3 regions of the Halobacillus sp. ABR2_026 genome follow, and region 1 is predicted to be linked to each of the others. Evidence: predicted binding sites of a transcription regulator. Region 1 holds the regulator's gene; each other region holds the start of a gene.

Region 1 (7,472 bases):
AAGTTTTCAGCATGTTTTACGACATTTTCAACAGTGAAACCATAGTTCTCAATGACCGTGTTACCCGGGGCTGATGCTCCGAATTTGTCAATTCCGATCACAGAGCCATCTAAGCCTACATATCGTTCCCAACCGAACGATGCTCCCATTTCGACTGCCAGACGCTGGCGGACAGAAGAAGGTAGTACCTGTTCTTTATATTCTTTCGACTGTGCTTCAAAGCGGTCAAATGAAGGTACGCTTACTACACGTACATCATAACCATTCTTCTTAAGTTCTGTTTGAGCTTCTACAATCAACTGCACTTCAGAACCTGAAGCAAGTAGAATAGCATCCGGCTCCTCTTTATCAGAATCACTCAGGATGTAAGCACCTTTTTTCATGCCTTCATAAGCATGCTCAGCTGTGCCTTCCAATGTCGGCAGACCCTGACGCGTCAATACGAGCGCTGTAGGTGTCGTTTCGGACTCAAGCGCAAGTCTCCATGCTGCGTTGGTTTCGTTCCCATCTGCAGGACGAAGCACGGAAAGATTCGGCATTGCGCGTAGTGAAGCAAGTTGTTCAACTGGTTCGTGTGTCGGCCCGTCTTCACCGACAGCCACTGAATCATGTGTAAACACATAGTTTACTGGAAGATTCTGCAGCGCGGAAAGGCGGACGGCCGGACGGAGGTAATCACTGAACACGAAGAAAGTGCCCGCATATACTTCAAGACCGCCATGAAGACCCATACCGTTCAATGCAGAAGCCATTGCGAATTCACGTACACCGAACCAAATGTTGCGTCCTGCATAGTTGTTTCGGGAGAAGTCTTCTTCTCCTTTAACAGCGGTTTTATTAGATCCTGCTAGGTCGGCGCTGCCTCCGAAGAAGTTCGGAATCGCCTGTGAAAGAGCATTGATCGCATCGCCGGAAGCTGCGCGTGTTGCCGGGCCGTCTTCTCCCACTTTATATGTTGGAAGATTATCCGCCCAACCTTCTGGCAGTTCTCCACGAATCGCACGTTCAAGTTCTTCTGCAAGCTCTGGATAAGCTTCTTTATATTGAGCCATCAAGCTGTTCCAGGACTCTTCCTTATCCTGACCGTTCTGTTGTACTTTAGCTTTGAAGTCCTGATAAACTTCCTCTGGTACGTGGAAAGGCTCGTGTTCCCATTCATAGAACTGCTTGGCTGCAGTCACTTCATCTTCCCCTAGAGGAGCTCCGTGGGAAGCTGATTTACCAGATTTGTTCGGAGAACCATAGCCGATCACCGTCTTCACTTCGATCATTGTCGGCTGTTCGGTATTCGCTCTTGCCTGTTCCAGAGCTTTAGCTACTTCCTCTGTACTCGTTCCATCTTCGACACGGATGACTTGCCAGCCGTAAGCTTCGTAGCGTTTTTCCACACTCTCACTGAACGAGCGGTCAAGATCACCATCAAGAGAAATATCATTGGAATCATAAAGGACGATTAATTTGCCAAGGCCAAGGTGACCAGCAAGTGAAGCAGATTCCTGAGATACACCTTCCATAAGGTCTCCATCTCCACAAATCGTGTACGTATAGTGATCGACTACGTTATAACCTTCACGGTTGTATTTCCCTGCAAGGTGTGCTTCCGCCATGGCCATGCCTGTAGCCATCGCGATTCCTTGCCCAAGGGGACCTGTTGTCGCCTCTACTCCATCGGTGTGACCAAATTCCGGGTGCCCCGGTGTTTTAGAATCCCACTGACGGAAGGATTTCAAATCGTCCATGGTCACGTTATAACCGGATAAGTGAAGCAGACTATACAATAGCATGGATCCGTGGCCAGCAGATAAGACGAAACGGTCACGGTCAAACCAGTTCGAGTTCTTCGGATTATGATCCATGAACTGGGTCCATAATGTATATGCCATCGGTGCTGCACCCATCGGCATTCCAGGGTGGCCGGAGTTTGCTTTCTCTACTGCATCGATTGTTAATGTTCTGATCGTATTGATTGATGTTTGTTCAAGGCTGTTTGCCATGTTGAACATTCCCCTTTCTATTCAGGTATATGTACCATGTATTATCCTATAATGAAATTCGCTTTGAGACAAGCGTTGTGCGCAATCTTTGCACAACCTCCCACCTAATTTCCCCTTGATCGAGGGAAATAAACAAAAAATCCGTATTCGAAAAAACGAATACGGATCATTAACTATCAATTCTTTTTTTCATTCTTCTGCATTTGGCGAAGCTTTTCAGGGGTAACGTCATTTCCTTTAGGATCAACGACTGTTACGCCTTTCAGTTGGTTTTTAAAGGATTGACGGGCATTTTTCAAATATTCCTGGCGGAGTTTCTGCTGCTCTGCTTTTTCATTCTTCGTAAGCTCCTGCTCTTTGGATTTATTAGCCAATTCATTTATACGATTAATTTTTTCTTTAGATAACATAGATCCTTCTCCTTTGCTTGTAGTCTGGATCATATACATACGAAAAAGACAAGAAATCTAGGGACTCTTGTCTTCAATCATTATATTACCTTGATTCCTCACCTTTTTCAAGGGATAGGTACTCTTTGTATCTCCTGTGGACGGTTGCTTTCGAAACATCATATCCGAGACCACGAAGAGTAGCGGCTATATCCTTAAACGTCAGATCGTTCTTCCTTAACCTCATGACTTCCTCAATCGGGAAATCGATCCTCTCACGGCCCGGTGCCTGATCCCTGTTGGATAAATTCGCGGATGGATCATAACCACCCGCTACGGCTTTTCTCATTCCACGCCGTATCTTCATGTTATGTATTTTTCTTTGGTATTCCTCGACGATTCCTACGATCTGCAATACCATTGAGTCCGATTCTGACAACTCCAGTTCCCCGTTATTGGATAAGGATAGAACTTTAATTCCCAGCCGGTTCAATTGATGAAAAAGAGCAATCTTCGTATTCCCGCGTCCCAAGCGAGTTTCATCCTGAACCAAAAGGGCATCCGCTTGTCCAGAAGAAAAGAATTCCAACATCCGGAAGACCCCTTCCCGTTCGATTTCATAGCCACTTGCCTGTTCTTCGATACATTCAACCACTTCATAACCATGGGCCTCAGCCATACTTGTCAATTCAGACTTCTGCCGGTTCAATGAAGTTACCTGCACCTCTTTTTCAGTACTTACTCTGCAATATATGATTACCTTCACCTGGACGATCCTCTCTTCTCTCTATTTATACGGTCGTTACCATAGAATAATAGAGAATGATGAAACTAACAATAAAAAGAATAATATACGTGTAATCGAGCTTAGATAGTTTGTTGAACATAAGAAAATCCTCCTCCGATATTGTAGAACGAACGTTCCTAAGAACCTGTGTTCGCGTTTGTTACTTTTATTATATACGAACACAGGTTCTTGTCAATGGCTTTTTTTCGAACGCGTGTTTGTATTTCTGAAACATAGGTGGTACAATGTGGTTACTATAATCCTATGTACGAGGTGCTAATCTATGAGTAAACTTTCAAAACGGCAGCAGGAAATACTAGATTTCATTAAAGAACAAGTTTTATTGAAAGGTTATCCGCCATCTGTTAGAGAGATCGGACAATCCGTCGGCCTCGCATCCAGTTCAACAGTCCATGGGCACTTGTCCAGGCTGGAGAAAAAAGGGTATATCAGACGCGACCCTACAAAGCCTCGTGCCATTGAAGTGATTGAATTGGAAGAAGATCACAGCATTCCAAGGAGTGAAGCGTCCTACGCTCCAGTTATTGGTAAAGTTACAGCCGGGTCTCCGATTACCGCAGTAGAGAATATTGAAGAATATGTTCCGCTTCCAGATACGCTCGCAGGTTCGGATGACAATACGTTCGTTCTCATCGTCCAGGGAGAGAGTATGATCGAAGCTGGTATTCTTGATGGAGATATGGTTATCGTCAGACAGCAACAGACCGCACAGAATGGCGATATCGTCGTTGCTATGACAGAGGACGAAGAAGCAACCGTAAAACGTTTCTTTAAAGAGAGAAACCATGTCCGCCTCCAACCGGAAAACGCCACAATGGAGCCGATTTTATTACAAGATGTGGCCATTTTAGGGAAAGTCGTTGGTCTTTATCGGACCGTACACTAAAAAAGAGAGACGAGTCAGCACTCGTCTCTCTTTTTTATGCGCCGTATCTATTTCCTAGGTAGGACTTGGGCAGGACAGACAGGATGTTTTCTTTCATAAATGTCCTTACCTGCTTTCGCTCATAGCAGTATGCCGTTACATATAAATCCTGTATACCGACGATCCTGACTGTCCGTTGAGACACCGCCCCCTCTTTGTTCATATAGATCAGTTCAAGTTTTATCTTTTCCATTTTTGACCGATTGAATAAGGAGTCCATTCGCAACACACCCCCTAAACGAACATTTGTTCTTGTTTTTATTATATGTATTTCGCAGCCAAAAGTATACGACCAAAATTATGAAATTTCCCTGAACAAAAAAGCCTTGAAGCATGGTATGCTTCAAGGCTTTGGTACTTAATAGGTTTGCAAGTATTGTTCTCTCTCCCACGGATGAACCTGTGTACGGAACATATCCCATTCAATTTCCTTCGCTTCAATGAAGTGTTCAAATAGGTGTTCACCGAGAGCTTCTACCATGATTGAATCTTTGTGCAGCTCTTCCAGCGCGTCATAAAGCGTGGCAGGAAGGTCTTTTACTCCATGGGCTTCCCGTTCTTTCTTATCCATAACATAGATATTCCGGTCTACAGGTGCCGGAGCTTCCAATTTATTTTCAACACCATCAAGTCCTGCAGCAAGAAGAACTGCCATCGCCATATAAGGGTTGGCTGATGGGTCCACGCTGCGCACCTCGATTCGGGTGCTTAACCCACGGGAAGTGGGTACACGTACGAGAGGGCTCCGGTTTTGACCCGACCAGGCTACATAACATGGTGCCTCATAACCCGGAACGAGACGCTTGTAAGAGTTGACTGTAGGGTTTGTGACCGCTGTAAAATTGGTGGCATGTTTAATAATACCCGCTGTGAATTGATAGGCGACTTCAGAAAGCTGCTCTTTTCCTTTTTCGTCGAAGAAAGCATTACCTTTTTCGTTGAAAAGAGACATATTGGCATGCATTCCTGATCCGTTGACACCGAACAACGGTTTAGGCATAAATGTCGCATGCAAACCATGTTGACGCGCAATCGTTTTGACCACTAGTTTGAAAGTCTGGATATCATCACAGTGTTTGACAGCATCTGCATATTTAAAGTCAATCTCATGCTGCCCAGGAGCTACTTCATGGTGGGAAGCTTCAATTTCAAAGCCCATTTCCTCAAGCTCCAAAACGATATCACGTCGGCAGTTTTCCCCAAGATCGGTTGGGGCCAAGTCGAAATACCCGCCTTTATCATTCAATTCCATCGTCGGATCGCCTTTTTCATCTAATTTGAATAGGAAAAACTCAGGTTCCGTACCGATATTGAAAGCGGAAAAACCTAGTTTCTCCATTTTCTTGATGTTACGCTTCAAATTGTAGCGTGGGCATCCTTCAAATGGAGTCTGGTCTGGGTTGTAAATGTCACAGATGAAGCGTGCGACTTTCCCTTTCTCGGACGTCCAAGGGAAGACGACGAACGTATCCAAATCCGGTACCAGATACATATCGGACTCCTCTATTCGTACGAATCCTTCGATGGAGGATCCGTCAAACATCATCATGCCATCAATTGCTTTATCCAACTGGCTTAGTGGAATTTCCACATTTTTGATTGTGCCAAGCATATCCGTAAACTGCAGGCGGATGAACTTGACGTTTTCTTCATCGATTTTCTTGTAAATTTCTTCTTTAGTTAAACCCATTGAATTTCCCCTCTCGACACAAGATTAATGGAAGAACCTGGACATTTCTCCCTGTCTAATTGCTAATTTACCTTGTCTTCCCGCTGTGAATAGTTCTCGTTGTAACATCCGACGAAGCTCTTTTTCAGTAAGTTCATTGTGCACTTCTTTCACTTGCTTTTCATCATACGCTTCATTTTCTGAATCGCTGTGCATCTTCAGAACTTTTTTAATTCCGGCCATGTTGACTCCCTGATCGATCAGATCTTTAATTTCCAACAGTCGATCGACATCATTGAATGAAAACATGCGGCGGTTCCCTTCTGAACGCGCCGGCTGAACAAGCTCATGCTGTTCATAATACCGAATTTGGCGTGCAGTAAGGTCTGTCAAAGATTGAACAATCCCCATCGGGAACAACGGCATAGAACGACGAATTTCATCACTCATCGATGTGCCTCCTCCCCATAAGAATGATACTTTAATTATACGTCACGCAAGGGATATGTCAACATATGTGAGGAATGTTCACACAATTTATGAAAGGGGTATCATACCTTTCTCTTCAAGCTTTGACCATTCCCTCATCTACCATCTGTGCTACAGCCTGGACGACAGCAAGCTTAACATGTGCATACGTCAGTCCCCCTTGAACGAAAGCTGTATAGGGAGGTCGGATAGGACCATCCGCCGTCAACTCGAGACTCGCCCCTTGGATGAACGTACCCGCTGCCATGATGACTTCATCATCATATCCCGGCATTGCACTTGGCTCTGGCTTGAAGTGGGAGTTCACAGGCGAAGCTTGCTGGATGGATTGACAGAACTTGATCATTTGATCGGCGGTTTGAAAATTAACCGATTGAATCAAGTCAGTCCGCTTGGCATTAAAACCAGGATTTGTATCAAAGCCCCATTCACTCAGGTATTTGGAAGTGAAGATCGCTCCTTTCAGCGCTTCTCCTACGACGTGTGGTGCAAGGAAAATCCCCTGATACATTTCCTGAAGGGTGTTTAAGCTCGGGCCAGTTTCTTTCCCTAAACCAGGAGCAGTCAAACGGTAGCTGCATTTTTCAATGAGGTCGCTCCGCCCTGCGATGTATCCTCCAACTCTTGCAATCCCTCCGCCAGGGTTTTTGATCAATGAACCAGCAATCAAATCCGCTCCTACTTCCAAAGGTTCTTTCATCTCCACGAATTCACCATAACAATTATCTACAAAAATAATGACCTCTTCATTGATCTCACGTACGAATCGAATGATGGACTCCAAAGCATCAAGCGTAAAGGAAGGGCGGTCCTCATAGCCTTTCGATCGCTGGATGGCAACGACTTTCGTTTGATCATTCATAGCTGCGCAGATAGTAGATCGGGAGAAGTCCCCGTCCTCCTTCAACGAGACCGACTGATACCCCACACCGAAATCTGAAAGCGACCCTGTATCACGTTCGTCTTCAGAACCGATGACGTCTCTCAATGTGTCATAAGGTTCCCCCGATATGTATAGAAGCTCATCACCAGGACGGAGCACCCCGAACAAGGCGGTTGTGATGGCATGAGTCCCTGATATGAGCTGTGGGCGAACGAGAGCGTCTTCTCCTTTAAAGATCTCCGCATAAAGGGCCTCGAGGGTATCCCGTCCAAAATCGTCGTAACCGTACCCTGTCGTCGGATTAAAATGGGAGTC
Region 2 (7,472 bases), 1.2 Mb from region 1:
GATGAACGCCCCGACGTTATAGGCATTTTCATCGAAATGGCTTGCATACGCCCCGTTTGTCGTTTCTAAATGTACGTAAACTTCTTTATTGGACAGTTGATCGATTTTATCTTGAACAACCTTTTGTTGGATAGCATCCACTCGTATTCCTCCCGTCAAACGATTCTTGTTTAACGATACTCAATTTAGAGGCAAGCGTCAAAACATCTACTTATTCCCTACTTTTTCACGGGCGTCCATTTGCTTTTCCATGCGGGCTCTGTCCCGCTCCAAAATCGGTTTCAAATAGTGCCCTGTATAAGAAACTTTCTGTTCTGAAACGTGCTCAGGGGTTCCGCTCGCAATGATCCGTCCTCCGCCGTCTCCACCTTCCGGGCCGAGGTCGATGATATGATCAGCTTCTTTAATAACATCAAGGTTATGCTCAATGATCAATACTGAATCACCGTTGTCGACAAGCCTTTGCAGGACTTTCAACAAGCGGGAGATATCATCGACGTGCAGACCAGTGGTCGGCTCATCTAGAATGTAGAACGACTTCCCATTGGAACGACGGTGAAGTTCACTTGCCAGCTTCACCCGTTGAGCTTCCCCGCCTGACAGCGTAGTGGCAGGCTGACCGAGTTTAATATATTCAAGACCTACATCAGCAACGGTTTGGAGCTTACGTTTGATCTTAGGAATGTTGGCAAAAAAGTCGAGAGCTTCTTCGATGGTCATTCCTAACACCTCAGCTATACTCTTACCTTTATATTTCACTTCCAACGTTTCGCGGTTGTACCGTTTCCCATCACAAACTTCACATGGAACATATACATCGGGCAGGAAGTGCATTTCAATTTTAATGATGCCATCTCCACGGCAGGCTTCACAACGACCACCTTTCACGTTGAAACTGAACCTGCCTTTTTTATACCCTCTGATTTTCGCTTCGTTAGTCTGAGCAAAAACATCCCGGATGTCATCAAACACACCCGTATAAGTGGCGGGATTGGACCGCGGCGTACGCCCAATCGGTGACTGGTCGATATCGATCACTTTATCCAAATGTTCGATTCCTTCGATGGTTTTGTGCTTTCCTGGTTTTTGTTTCCCGTTGTGAAGCTTCATAGAAAGAGATTTATAGAGGATCTCATTAATAAGCGTACTCTTTCCGGAACCGGAAACCCCAGTGACCGCTGTAAACAATCCGAGCGGAATTTCCGCATCCACTTTCTTCAAATTGTTCTCTTCCGCCCCTTTGATTTTTAAAGCGCGGCCATCTGTTTTTCTTCGTTCAGACGGGAGTGGAATGAATTTTTTGCCGGACAGATACTGCCCCGTTAGTGATTTTCGACTCTTCATCACCTGCTTTGGCGTCCCTTGGGTGACGATATCTCCCCCGTGAGCACCAGCGCCCGGCCCGATATCGATTAAATAGTCGGCTGCGAGCATCGTATCTTCGTCATGTTCAACGACGATGAGTGTGTTATCCAAATCCCGCATCCGCTTCAACGTATTGATCAACCGGTCATTATCCCTTTGGTGTAAACCAATGGATGGTTCGTCCAGGACGTACAAAACCCCGGTCAAAGCAGAACCGATTTGGGTGGCGAGACGAATACGCTGCGCCTCCCCGCCTGACAAAGTTCCTGCCGAGCGCGAAAGTGTCAGATAGTCCAGACCCACATTCGCTAAGAAACTTAACCGCTCGCAAATCTCTTTAAGGATCATGCGGGCAATCGTTTCTTCCTTCTCCGTAAGCTCGAGCGCTTCGAAAAACTCTTTAGCTTCTGTAACAGAATAATCTGTAGTGATCCCAATATGCTTTCCGTTGATGAGCACCGCTAAAGCTTCCTCATTCAAACGGTTTCCTTTACATTTCGGACAAGGTTTTTGTGCCATATACTTTTCCATTTGTTCCCGGATATAATCCGAGCTCGTCTCCCGGTAACGGCGGGAGATGTTCGGAATGACTCCTTCAAAGAAAATCTCGTTTTCACGGACTTTACCAAAATCATTCTCATAACGGAAGTAGATCTTATCCTCACCGCTTCCATACAACACCTTTTCTTTATGTTCCTCAGGAAGATCACGGAACGGTTGGTTCATATCGATTCCGTAATGATCGGCGACGCTCTTAAGCAGCTGAGGATAGTATTGAGAGCTTTGCGGTTCCCAGGCAGCGATGGCATGTTCATTTAATGAACGCCCCCAATCCGGAATCACAAGGTCGATATCGACTTCCAGCTGCGTCCCTAGTCCATCGCAACGATTACATGCTCCGTATGGGCTGTTAAAGGAGAACATCCTTGGTTCCAATTCACTGACGGAAAATCCGCAGATCGGACAAGCATGGTGTTCACTGAACATCAGCTCCTCTTCCCCGATTACATCGACAATTGTATGACCTCCGCCCAATTTCAGGGCTGTTTCGATTGAATCCGAAAGGCGGCCTTCCACCCCTTCTTTCACGACAATTCGGTCGATTACGACTTCAATCGAGTGCTTTTTATTTTTATCAAGATTTATTTCCTCGGAAATTTCGCGCATTTCCCCGTCAACACGCAGACGAATATATCCTTCTTTTTGGAGTTGGTCAAAGACTTTGGCGTGTTCTCCTTTTCTGCCTGAAACGACAGGAGCAAGAATTTGGAGTTTTGTCCTCTCCGGATATTCCATCACACGGTCCACCATTTGCTGCACGGTCTGAGAGCTGATTTCCACCCCGTGTTTCGGACACGTAGGGCGCCCGATCCGTGCATACAACAGCCGCAGGTAATCGTAAATTTCGGTGACTGTCCCTACCGTGGATCGCGGGTTCCGGCTGGTTGTTTTCTGATCAATGGAGATCGCCGGGGATAAACCTTCGATAGAGTCTACGTCTGGCTTGTCCATCTGCCCTAAAAACTGCCGAGCATAGGCACTTAGTGATTCGACATACCGTCGCTGTCCTTCCGCGTATATGGTGTCAAAAGCTAAAGAAGACTTCCCGGAACCTGACAAACCGGTCATGACGACCAGTTTATTCTTCGGGATGTCGATATCGATATTTTTTAAATTGTGAGCCCTGGCTCCTCTGATACTAATATGTTTACTGGCCATACTCTTCTCATCCCTCCGCTTTTAATTCCAACAGCACATCACGCAGTTCGGCTGCCCGTTCGAAATCGAGGTCGCGTGCGGCTTGTTTCATTTCCGTTTCCATATTGTCGATCAATTCCTGACGTTCTTTCTTCGTCATTTCTGAAGGTTTCTTGCCTGTATCATAACCGGCTTCCTCTTCCGCAACATTCGTAGCTTTAATAACGTCACGTACTTCTTTTCTAATGGTTTGCGGCGTGATGCCGTGCTCTTCATTATATGCGATCTGTTTTTCACGACGTCTGTAGGTTTCATCGATGGCAAACTGCATTGATTTCGTCATTTTATCAGCATACATGATGACCCGGCCGTTCTCATTACGTGCGGCTCGTCCGATCGTTTGAATAAGAGAACGGTCGGAACGTAAGAACCCTTCCTTATCCGCATCCAGTATGGTAACAAGTGAAACTTCCGGAATGTCCAGCCCTTCACGAAGCAAGTTGATTCCGACAATGACATCGTATTTTCCGACTCTGAGGTCGCGAATGATTTCAATACGCTCCAGTGTCTTAATTTCCGAATGCAGGTAGGCGACTTTCATTCCTAAGTCTTTCAAATAATCAGTGAGATCCTCCGACATTTTTTTCGTTAATGTCGTTACGAGGACACGTTCGTTTCTATCTTTCCGTTTATTGATTTCTCCGACAAGATCATCGATTTGACCATGGATCGGACGAACGTCAATTTCCGGATCAAGCAATCCAGTTGGACGGATGATCTGCTCAACCATTTTCGGAGTATGTTCAATTTCATAAGGTCCCGGGGTTGCCGAAACATAAGCGATCTGATTGATATGCTTTTCAAATTCAGGGAACATGAGCGGGCGGTTGTCCATGGCTGACGGCAAGCGGAAACCATGGTCCACCAATACTTGCTTTCGTGCACGGTCCCCGTTGTACATTCCCCGGACTTGAGGAAGAGTAACGTGAGACTCGTCCACCATCATGAGAAAATCATCCGGAAAATAATCAAGCAGCGTATAAGGAGTCGCTCCCTCTTCCCTGAATGTGAGATGTCTCGAATAGTTTTCAATTCCGGAACAGAAGCCCATTTCGTTCATCATTTCCAAGTCGTAATTCGTTCGTTGTTCCAGACGCTGGGCTTCCAGTAGTTTATTCTGATCCCTCAGCTCTTTCAATCGGACTTCCAATTCTTTTTCTATATTTTTTATAGCTTTTTTAAGCTTTTCTTCACGTGTAACGAAGTGAGAGGCCGGGAATATGGCGACGTGATCCCGATCTCCGACAACTTCACCTGTTAGTACATCCACTTCCCGAATCCGGTCAATTTCATCCCCGAAAAATTCCACACGCATCGCATGTTCTTCCCGTGAAGCCGGGATGATTTCTACAGAATCTCCACGGACCCGGAATGTTCCGCGCTGGAAGTCAATGTCGTTTCTCGCATATTGGATATCGACAAGATTTCTCAGCAATTCATCACGGTCTTTCTCCATTCCTGTTCTAATAGAAAGAACCTGACTGCGGTATTCGTCGGGAGAACCGAGACCATAAATACAGGAAACACTCGCTACGATAATGACATCGTTACGCTCGAAGAGAGCAGATGTAGCGGAGTGACGTAATTTATCGATCTCATCGTTGATGCTTGCGTCTTTTTCTATAAACGTATCCGAAGACGGTACATATGCTTCCGGCTGATAATAGTCATAATAACTGACGAAATACTCGACAGCATTGTTCGGAAAGAACTCTTTGAACTCGCTGTACAACTGTCCGGCCAGTGTTTTATTGTGGGCGATTATCAGTGTCGGTTTATTTACACGCTCGATCACATTGGACATCGTAAATGTCTTCCCAGTACCCGTTGCCCCAAGCAATGTCTGATGTTTGTCTCCTCGTTCGATCCCCTGGACAAGCTCTTCGATCGCCCTCGGCTGATCTCCTTGAGGTGAAAACTGTGAAACTAATTCAAACTTCTCCTCCACGACGAAAACCTCCGTTCATTGTCTATACTCGTACTTTTTAGTTTACCACAACAGTTTACCATTCTAACATCAAACGAACAAACATTCGCATCCGTGTTTTTCTGTAAATTCATGGATGACCTGGTGTGGAATTTTATTCCACACCAGGTCATCCAGTTTATTCCATTCAGACTCATAGAAAAAAGCACTTTGCGGGTAGCAAAGTGCTTTTTTGTTTAGGAATTCAATGTTTGGTTGTATTCATTGACTTCAAACAGATCGGTAAGTTCGATGTCAGGGTTCTTGTCTTTGAACCATCGGAGAGAGAAGTCGTTCTTAAAGAGGACAAGCGGGTTACCTTCCCGATCTTCAGCAAGCATGTTCCGCTCATCAAACAACGACTCATCCACCTGGTCTTCCTTTAACCAGCGTGGAATCCGCTCACCAAGTGGTGTCAATTCAATATCCACGTTGTATTCGTTTTTCATCCGGTATTCAAACACTTCATATTGAAGCTCACCAACAGCTCCAATGATATAGTCCTCAAAACGATAACGTTTAAACAACTGGATCGCGCCTTCCTGCACCAGCTGTTCCAAACCTTTACGGAACTGCTTCGCTTTCATGACGTTCTTAGCCGTCACTTTCTTAAACAATTCAGGCGGGAATTGCGGAAGCTCATCATATTCGAACTTGGATTTTCCGGTCACAATCGTATCCCCGATCCGATAAACGTTTGGATCATAAATTCCGATGATGTCTCCTGCATAGCCTTCTTCGACAGTACCTCGCGATGAGGCCACAAACTGCTGGGATTGAGCAAGTTTGAACGTTTTCCCTGTTCGAGAAAGCGTCACGTTCATGCCACGCTCAAATTTTCCGGAGCATATTCTGACGAAAGCAATCCGGTCTCGGTGCTGAGGGTTCATGTTGGCCTGGATTTTGAAAATGAAGCCAGAGAATTCTTCATGATCCGGAGACACAATGCCTTCGGTCGATTTTCTCGATGCCGGTTCAGGAGCCATGTCAATGAATGAATTAAAGAACGTTTCCACCCCGAAAGGAGCGAGCGCACTACCGAAGAATACAGGCGTCTGGTCCCCACGCATAACTTTCTCCATATCAAACGTATCACCGGCTTCTGCTACCATTTCCATTTCTTCCTCCGCTTCCTGGAAGGTGGCATTTTCCGTTAATTCAGGATGCTGGTCAAGTTCGCTGTATGGAATGTATTCTTCTTCCTCGTTTCCTGTGTATTGAACAAATTGCTCATTTTCACGGTCGAAAACGCCTAAGAAGCGCTTGCCCATTCCAGCCGGCCAAGTCATAGGATAGGTTTCGATATTCAACGTTTCTTCGATCTCTTCCATCAATTCCAATGGTTCACGACCTTCACGGTCCATTTTGTTAATGAATGTGAAGATCGGAATCCCACGCATTTTACAAACTTTGAAAAGTTTCAGCGTCTGCGCTTCAATACCTTTCGTTCCATCAATGACCATGACCACACTGTCCACAGCCGTCAATGTACGGTAGGTGTCCTCACTGAAATCTTCGTGGCCGGGTGTATCGAGAATATTTACTTGATAATCTTTATAAGGGAAGTTCATCACACTGGATGTAACGGAAATCCCACGCTGCTTTTCGATTTCCATCCAGTCGGACGTCGCAAACTTTCCTGACTTTTTCCCTTTGACCGTACCAGCTGATCGGATCAGGTTACCGAATAATAGCATTTTCTCCGTCATCGTTGTTTTACCTGCGTCCGGGTGGGAGATAATAGCAAACGTACGGCGTTTTTTCATTTCTTCTTGTATTTGACTCATCGTGATATCCTCCGTTTATTCATTATTTCAATTCAGTAGGCGGGGTAGGATATACGTTTTACATCGGCAGATTCACTCCATAAAAAAAAGCGCTCACACACTTAAGCGCCTTCGTCGAATTTTTTTATTATACTTTGAAAGGTAGCATACCCCACATGTAAAATCAATCACAAAAACAAAGAGCTTACAAATATTGGTGTACCAGGTCATCCAGAATATGGATGACCTGGTCACACAATTCTTCCCAACCCCTCTCATTCTCTTTGGGTTTTCAAACCTGTTATAATAGGGATAAAAACGATAGTAAGGATGCCAGTTATGCAGAGTTACTTATTACAACCGAACGATATAAAGAAAATCACCGGACCGGCTTTTTACACGCGCGGAAAACAATATTTTGATCGCGGGAAAGTGTACGGGCTTTCTCATAATAGTGCGATCCGTTCCTGGCGGGCAGTCGTTGCCGGCACTCACGACTACGAAGTCCGTGTCTTCTTTTTTGAGGATGAGGATGTGGAAGCTACGTGCGAATGTCAGGCTTATGCGACCTACTACACGTGTAAGCACATAGCAGCCGTACTGATCGCCATCCGGGA
Region 3 (7,472 bases), 730 kb from region 1:
TCGAAAAGAGTAGGGCAACGGTTTCCCAATCGATAAATCCAAAAGCTTGTTCCCACTCATAAATTTTCGTCATCAATAGGAGTACGCCACCCGCTACGGCTACTAGTGCACGGTTTAGTTTTTCCGTCATAATCAATATGTAACTAGCTACGAAAATGAGGATTGCGAGTACTGTTGACATAGATCTTCCCCTTTTTGGACGGACTTTACTAATACTTATTCAAGTCCATAAGAAAATATCTACTTCTATCTTTATAGTTTTCATGCATATAGATAAAAGTGACAAGCCTATCAAGGGGGGATCGGATGAAAAAGTTAGTATCCGGGGTACTTGGGTACGGAGTCGGTTCTATTTTTATACTTATGATTGTGTTCGCCGGTGTGTTGGCCCTTTTACTTAGGTTTACAGGAATGGAATATGAGACGCTCAATCAACTCGCATTAGTCGCAGGAATCAGTATTCTTGCCTTCGGGGGGATGCTTGCCGCCTATAAAGGAGAACAAAAAGGCTGGCTTTCGGGTGGGATGACGGGACTGATTTTTGTAAGTGCCATGATTTTATTCCAAATCATATTCGAAAATTCATGGGTGTCTCTCCCTCAATTAAGTTATTTCGGAGGATTGATTTTGGCCGCATGGCTCGGAGGGATGATTGGTGTTAACCTGCCAAGGAAAACAGTGAAAAGGTGACACGAAGTAGAAATCCCGCTACATCATAATGTAGCGGGATTATCATTTATTCGCTCAATTTTTCACGTACGGAATTACGATCGAATTTAAGCTGTGTACCATCTTGTACAGAAATCACAAGAGTACCTTCATCAATCGCATGAATCGTTCCGTGAAGTCCTCCGATTGTTATTACTCTATCGCCTTTTTGGAGGTCCGACTGCATTTGTTGTACTTTCTTCTGTTTCTTTTGCTGCGGTCGAATCAATAGGAAATAGAAAATGACAAACATTAGAATAATGGGTAGTAAACCTACTAATGTATCCATTTATTTTCCCCCTTTCTAAAAGTTCTTTGCGTTTGGTTTGTTGAAACCATACATTTCAAAGAATTCTTCTCTAAAGTCACCGAGTCGATCTTCTCTAATGGCTTCACGCACTTGCCTCATTAAGTTTAACAGAAAATAAAGATTATGATAAGTCGTAAGTCTGAATCCAAATGTTTCATTGGCTTTGACTAAATGACGGATGTAAGCACGGCTATAATTTCTACACGTATGGCAATCACAATTTTCATCAATTGGTCGGAAGTCACGCGCATATTTTGCGTTACGTACTACCAGTCTTCCTTCAGAAGTCATTAATGTACCATTTCTTGCAATTCGTGTCGGAAGTACACAGTCAAACATATCGATGCCGCGTATACTGCCATCAATCAAAGAGTCCGGAGAACCCACCCCCATCAAATACCGTGGCTTATGATCAGGCATCCATGGCGTAGTAAATTCAAGCACCCGGTTCATGACGTCTTTCGGCTCACCCACAGATAGTCCACCCACTGCATAACCTGGAAAGTCCATCGATGTCAGATCACGCGCACTTTGACGACGAAGATCTTCATACTCCCCACCCTGGATGATTCCAAACAACCCTTGATCATGAGGCCGTTGATGGGCTTCAAGGCATCGTTCCGCCCAGCGACTCGTCCGTTCCACAGAGTCCTTCATATATTTGTGTTCTGCAGGATATGGCGGGCATTCATCAAATGCCATCATGATATCTGCTCCAAGCGAGTTCTGAATATGCATCGCTTTTTCTGGAGATAGGAAAAGCTTTTCACCACTAATATGGTTTCGGAAGTGAACACCCTCTTCTTCGATCTTTCTTAAATCACTCAAACTGAAGACCTGGAACCCGCCAGAATCGGTTAGAATGGAACCATTCCAATTCATAAAATTGTGCAGGCCTCCCGCTTCCTCCACGATATCTTCACCAGGACGCAGCCAAAGATGATAGGTGTTTGACAGAATAATCTGCGCGCCCATCCTCTCGAGTTCCTCAGGACTCATCGTTTTTACTGTAGCTAATGTACCGACAGGCATGAACATCGGTGTCTCAAAAGACCCGTGGGGAGTATGAACCTTTCCCAGACGGGCCCCTGTCTGTTTACATGTTTTAATCAATTCATATGTGATTGCCATGATTTCTACCCTTTCTCACTGTTGATCCACCGATCATTTAAAAAACATTGCATCTCCGAAACTAAAGAAGCGATACCTTTCTTCGACAGCCTGTTTATAGGCTTCTAAGATAAAATCTCGCCCTGCGAATGCGCTGACCAGCATGATCAACGTAGACTTCGGCAGGTGAAAGTTCGTGATTAAACCATCGATTGCTTTTAATGTTTGAGGAGGATAAATGAAGATATCCGTCCATCCGCTTGCTTCTTTAAATGTTCCATAATCCCTAATGATGGTTTCAAGCGTCCTTGTAGAGGTCGTCCCTACAGAGATTATTCTTCCACCATGATCCTTGACCCGATTCAACTGGGCTGCCGTTTCAGCACTCAATTGATAAAATTCTGCATGCATGTCATGTTCTTCAATCTGATCCACACTGACAGGGCGGAACGTACCAAGACCGACATGCAGGGTCAAATATGCAAGTTCTACCCCTTTCGTCTGCAGCTCTTGCAATAAACCTTCCGTGAAATGGAGACCGGCGGTTGGCGCAGCTGCCGAGCCTTCTTCTTTAGCATAAACCGTCTGATAACGATCCCTGTCGGAGAGCTGTTCTTTAATGTAGGGGGGTAAAGGCATTTCACCAAGAGCTTCTAAAACCTCAAGGAAAATCCCTTCATAACTGAACTTGACTTTACGGCCACCATGCTCATCCAGTCCAGTACATTCGGCAGTCAGCTGCCCATCACCAAAAATAATGTTTGTACCGACCTTCACCTTTTTTGCAGGCTTGACGAGAACGTCCCATTCATCTTCTTCCGTCTGGTGTAAGAGAAGGACTTCTACCTTTCCACCTGTCCCCTCCTTTGCCCCATAGAGACGGGCGGGAAGAACCTTCGTATCATTCAATACCAGGCAGTCGCCCTCTTTTAGTTCATCTGTAATCTGAGAGAAGTGCCGATGTTTGATGGATTGTTCTTTCCGATCGCAAACCATCAGACGGGAAGCTGTGCGGTCCTCTAATGGAACTTGAGCAATCAGCTCTTCTGGTAATTCGAAATCGTATTGCTTAATATCCATGTGAATCCCCTATTCTAATGTGTAATGTATCAAAATTTTCTTATCAAATAGAAAACCAATGAAAGGATTATGCTCACTATTATGGAAGTCATAATTGGAAAATAAAACGTAACGTTTCCCTTTTTGAAGCTGAGATCGCCGGGTAATTTCCCAAAGATGCTCCATAAAATACCGATCACTATGAACACAATCCCTATTACAATAAAGATTTTACCAAAGCCCGTCAAGAGCCTGGCACCTCCCTGTTGAAATGGATGTACGCTTTTGGTGTCACAACGCGCCCTCTAGGCGTGCGCTGAATATACCCGATCTGCAGCAGGTAGGGTTCATACACATCCTCTATCGTCTGGGACTCTTCGCCAATCGTAGCCGCTATCGTATCCAAACCGACAGGCCCGCCTTGGAAGCCATCCATAATGCTTTTCAACAATTTATGGTCGATAAAATCAAGACCTTCCGCATCGACTTGTAGCATCTCCAATGCTTCTTTCGTCGTTTCCTGACTGATCACAGCCTCCCCTTTCACCTGAGCGATATCCCTCACACGTTTCAACAAACGGTTCGCAATCCGAGGCGTTCCTCTTGATCTCCGGGCAACTTCGACTGCAGCCGGCCCATCAATTTCTACAGAAAAAATCTCGGCGGTCCTTTCAACAATGGCGCACAGAGCTTTCGTATCGTAATATTCGAGACGGCTGTGCACCCCAAAACGATCCCGTAATGGTGCAGACAAAAGCCCGGCTCTGGTCGTCGCCCCCACCAATGTAAAAGGAGGCAGGTCCAGTCTTACAGAACGTGCACTTGGCCCTGTACCAACCACAATATCAAGACAGAAATCTTCCATTGCAGGGTAAAGGACTTCTTCCACTGACCGGGGAAGGCGGTGGATTTCATCAATAAAAAGGACATCACCAGGGTCCAGTGATGAAAGAATGGCAGCCAAGTCCCCAGCTCTTTCGATAGCAGGTCCTGCGGTCGTACGGAACTGAACGCCCATTTCATTGGCAATAATCGACGCAAGGGTGGTTTTCCCCAAACCAGGAGGCCCATATAATAAGGCATGATCCAATGGTTCGTTTCTCATTCTCGCTGCTTCAATAAAAATGCTCAGGTTATTTTTCACTTGATCCTGGCCGATGTATTGTCTTAGAGTCTCGGGTCTTAAGCTTAATTCAATGTCCTGGTCCGATTCCTGTTGTTCTCCAGATATCATTCGGTCATCCAACATTCATCCTCCTCCCTTTAAGATTTCATCAGCAATTGCAGGCCTTGTCGGACATAATCATCCACACTGCCGTGCTTAGCTTTTTCAAGCTGGGTACGGACATACTTCACTTCTTTTTCTGTATATCCGAGAGCCTTCAATGCTTCGATGGCATCCTCCAAAACAGCCCGCTTCTCTTTTGAAGTGAGATCTTCCTGATAGAACAACGTATCTTCGTTTTCTTCATCCGGAAGCCAGACAATGAGTTTTCCTTTCAAATCGAGAATCATCTGCCGAGCCGTTTTCTTACCTACGCCAGGAAATTTAGTCAGATATTTATCATCTTCCTGTTCAATCGCAGATACAAATTCCGGCACACTTACCGTCCCGAGAATCGCCAATGCTCCTTTTGGTCCTATGCCTGAAACATTGAGCAATTGAGCGAATAACTGTTTGTCCTCTTTTTTCTTAAAACCATATAATGTCTGCAGGTCTTCTCTAATATAATGGTACGTATGTACTTTTACTTCTTTATTTACAGCATCTTGGAAATGGTATGGATTGGCACATAACACCTCATATCCAATGCCGCCCGTTTCTATAGTGATCGACCCCTCATCGAGCGTCGTCATTACACCTTTCACATAACTGATCATTAAAAATTCCCTCTCTACCCTTATTTCTATCCACTTAATTGTAACATACAAGCACATGTTCGCCCACGAGGAAAAGCCTCTCCATCCTTCTATGTACAACACAAAACAGCCACAACGATCATGGCTGTTTTATGGTTACACTTCATCCTGTCTGGAGAATTGTTTGACGACCTGTTCAAAGTGAGCATGATCTTTAATTTTTATCCCCTGCAGTAATTCCTTCTCTCTTTTCGTTTCCAACGGCTTGACCGGCACTGGTTTAAAAGATTCCATAACCTTACCTTGCCCCGGGACGCCTTGAAAAACAGCTAACTCTCCATTATCCGTCAATCCAAAATACCCGGACTGTTTCGTTAAGGGAGAAATGTCTTCGACCTCCCTTTGGAACACAACTTGGTCCAGTTGCTGTTCCTCCACTGTCCACCCTTCGTATGCCGCCCAAAAATCCATCATCGACCAAATGGTTTCTTCCTTTTTGGTGGTTTCTGTCACACCATCTATATAATGTTCTTTTAGAATGACCGTTAGTTTCAAAGGTTCAGGTTTCACCAGGGTTTCCACTGTTTCTACTTGAGTTTCCTTCCCCTGAATGTGCCTTTGTGGCGAATTGTCTTGAACGTTTTTCGGCGATTGCTGACCGATGAAAATCCAGCCTACGAACACAACCGCTAAAACTGCCCCGATCCCCATAATCCATCGATTCATTGTGGATTCCCCCTAATCAAAAATAACTTCTGTTTCTAGTGTGTCCAGAAACAGAAGTTATTATCATAGATAAAGGGAATCAGGATAATTTTTCTAAGATGGCTTCATCCGCATCAAGGTTATGATACACTTCCTGAACGTCATCATTATCCTCAAGCATATCGATCAGTTTCAGCATCTTTTCGACGCCTTCTTCTTCTAGTTCTGTATAAGTCTCAGGGATCATCGTTACTTCACTTGTTTTAAATTCATAGCCTTTTGAAATCAGGGCCTGCTTAACATCTGTAAATGATTCCGGTTCTGTATAAATTTCGAACTCTTCATTTGTGGTTTCCATTTCTTCTGCACCTGCTTCAATGACCTCAAGCATTATATCCTCTTCGTCAGCCTCTGTAGTGGTTCGATCGATTACAAGGTAGCCGGAACGATTAAACATAAAGGAGACACACCCATTCTCTCCTAAGTTTCCATCATTTTTATTGAAAGCGTGCCTTACATCAGCAGCCGTCCGGTTTTTATTATCAGTTAGAACTTTTACCATAACAGCTACCCCGCCAGGTCCATATCCTTCATACGTATATTCTTCATAGTTGACGCCTTCGAGATCACCGGTCGCTTTCTTGATGGCGCGATCGATGTTATCATTCGGCATGTTGTTTGACCTTGCTTTATCTATGGCTAAACGCAGGGCAGAGTTGGTTTCCTGATCCCCGCCTCCTTGTTTCGCAGCCATGAAAATTTCACGGGCAAGCTTCATGAAGAGTTTTCCGCGTTTCGCATCTTGAGCACCTTTTCGATGCTTGATATTACTCCATTTTGAATGGCCAGCCATTGGACATTCTCCTCTCCGAGACAATTCTTATCTTTTTCTATAAATTTCATAAGTACTCTTACGCATATGATACTACTCTAAAATATATCACAATCTCCAACACTCTTTAAAGCGCCAACTCCCATAATAAGCTGTCTCTAGAGGGCAAGCCTAGCGGTCCTCCTCAGCAAACGTCCGGTGGGACCTCATCTACCCCTCTACCCTTGGAGAGGTCTCCCCCTTATGTAAAGGCTCTGTTACAGTTCAGTGTTGAATTTCAAATGTAAAAAAGACTTCATTATGGGATATTTGTATAGGTTTTAGAGGCTCCGGAAAGTAGTTTGACTTGCTCCATCCTCCCTGGAAATAACTTGCAGTTCTTTATTTTGAGGAGGATTGCCGATATCCCCGCAGGAAAGCCAGCAGCATTATTTCCACCACTGGCTTTTTATCATGGGCATGGCCCGTTCTTTTTTAAATACCTTTTACTTACATTTGCACTTTTTGAGGGGAAGACCGCTTATTGATTGAAGAAATTGCGGAGGCGGTCTCTGATTTTTTGTGGAGCTTCGGATGCCTCCTGCCTGGAATGGATGTTTTTCATTTGATCCCAGGTATTGTTGTTTGTATAGACAATTAAATCCTTATCCGATACTTGTTTCACCTTAGCTTCAATTTTCTCTGGAATCGTTTCATCCCGCAGGTCGTACGGATTAATCATAACAGCTACATACATACGATCATCCGTTGAAAATGCTTGAGCCATTGTAATTTCTTTCAACTCATTTACTTTCTCTACAACATCCATCGCATCCTCATTATTAAAGTCATTATCGTGGGAACGATTAGTCACCCCATACTTGGCATTTCTGAATTCCTCTTCGGTCG

What was found. Region 1 encodes LexA, which represses DNA repair genes until DNA is damaged. Its sites were predicted from a motif close to CGAACATATGTTCG; they were not measured.
Region 2: uvrB (excinuclease ABC subunit UvrB) is a predicted target of LexA. The motif match lies at 5,146-5,159, and genes of this name have one in related genera.
Region 3: ruvA (Holliday junction branch migration protein RuvA) is a predicted target of LexA. The motif match lies at 5,117-5,130, and genes of this name have one in related genera.

The regions. Positions count from the first base shown of each region.
Region 1 is NZ_JBSWTM010000001.1:1,880,807-1,888,278, reverse strand. It holds gene tkt (transketolase) at 1-1,994, opposite strand, end outside; gene ACXADE_RS09745 (DUF896 domain-containing protein) at 2,171-2,404, opposite strand; gene ACXADE_RS09740 (YneB family resolvase-like protein) at 2,490-3,149, opposite strand; gene lexA (transcriptional repressor LexA) at 3,454-4,077, shown strand; gene ACXADE_RS09730 (hypothetical protein) at 4,112-4,336, opposite strand; gene glnA (type I glutamate--ammonia ligase) at 4,475-5,806, opposite strand; gene ACXADE_RS09720 (MerR family transcriptional regulator) at 5,831-6,235, opposite strand; gene ACXADE_RS09715 (methionine gamma-lyase family protein) at 6,351-7,472, opposite strand, start outside.
Region 2 is NZ_JBSWTM010000001.1:3,032,876-3,040,347, forward strand. It holds gene ACXADE_RS15755 (YojF family protein) at 1-141, opposite strand, end outside; gene uvrA (excinuclease ABC subunit UvrA) at 208-3,084, opposite strand; gene uvrB (excinuclease ABC subunit UvrB) at 3,092-5,071, opposite strand; gene ACXADE_RS15770 (peptide chain release factor 3) at 5,287-6,876, opposite strand; gene ACXADE_RS15775 (DEAD/DEAH box helicase) at 7,195-7,472, shown strand, end outside.
Region 3 is NZ_JBSWTM010000001.1:2,613,795-2,621,266, forward strand. It holds gene ACXADE_RS13625 (ArsB/NhaD family transporter) at 1-181, opposite strand, end outside; gene ACXADE_RS13630 (TIGR04086 family membrane protein) at 307-690, shown strand; gene yajC (preprotein translocase subunit YajC) at 737-997, opposite strand; gene tgt (tRNA guanosine(34) transglycosylase Tgt) at 1,013-2,149, opposite strand; gene queA (tRNA preQ1(34) S-adenosylmethionine ribosyltransferase-isomerase QueA) at 2,183-3,208, opposite strand; gene ACXADE_RS13650 (DUF2905 domain-containing protein) at 3,238-3,435, opposite strand; gene ruvB (Holliday junction branch migration DNA helicase RuvB) at 3,432-4,433, opposite strand; gene ruvA (Holliday junction branch migration protein RuvA) at 4,451-5,068, opposite strand; gene ACXADE_RS13665 (BofC C-terminal domain-containing protein) at 5,204-5,773, opposite strand; gene ACXADE_RS13670 (YebC/PmpR family DNA-binding transcriptional regulator) at 5,853-6,605, opposite strand; gene ACXADE_RS13675 (YhcN/YlaJ family sporulation lipoprotein) at 7,105-7,472, opposite strand, start outside.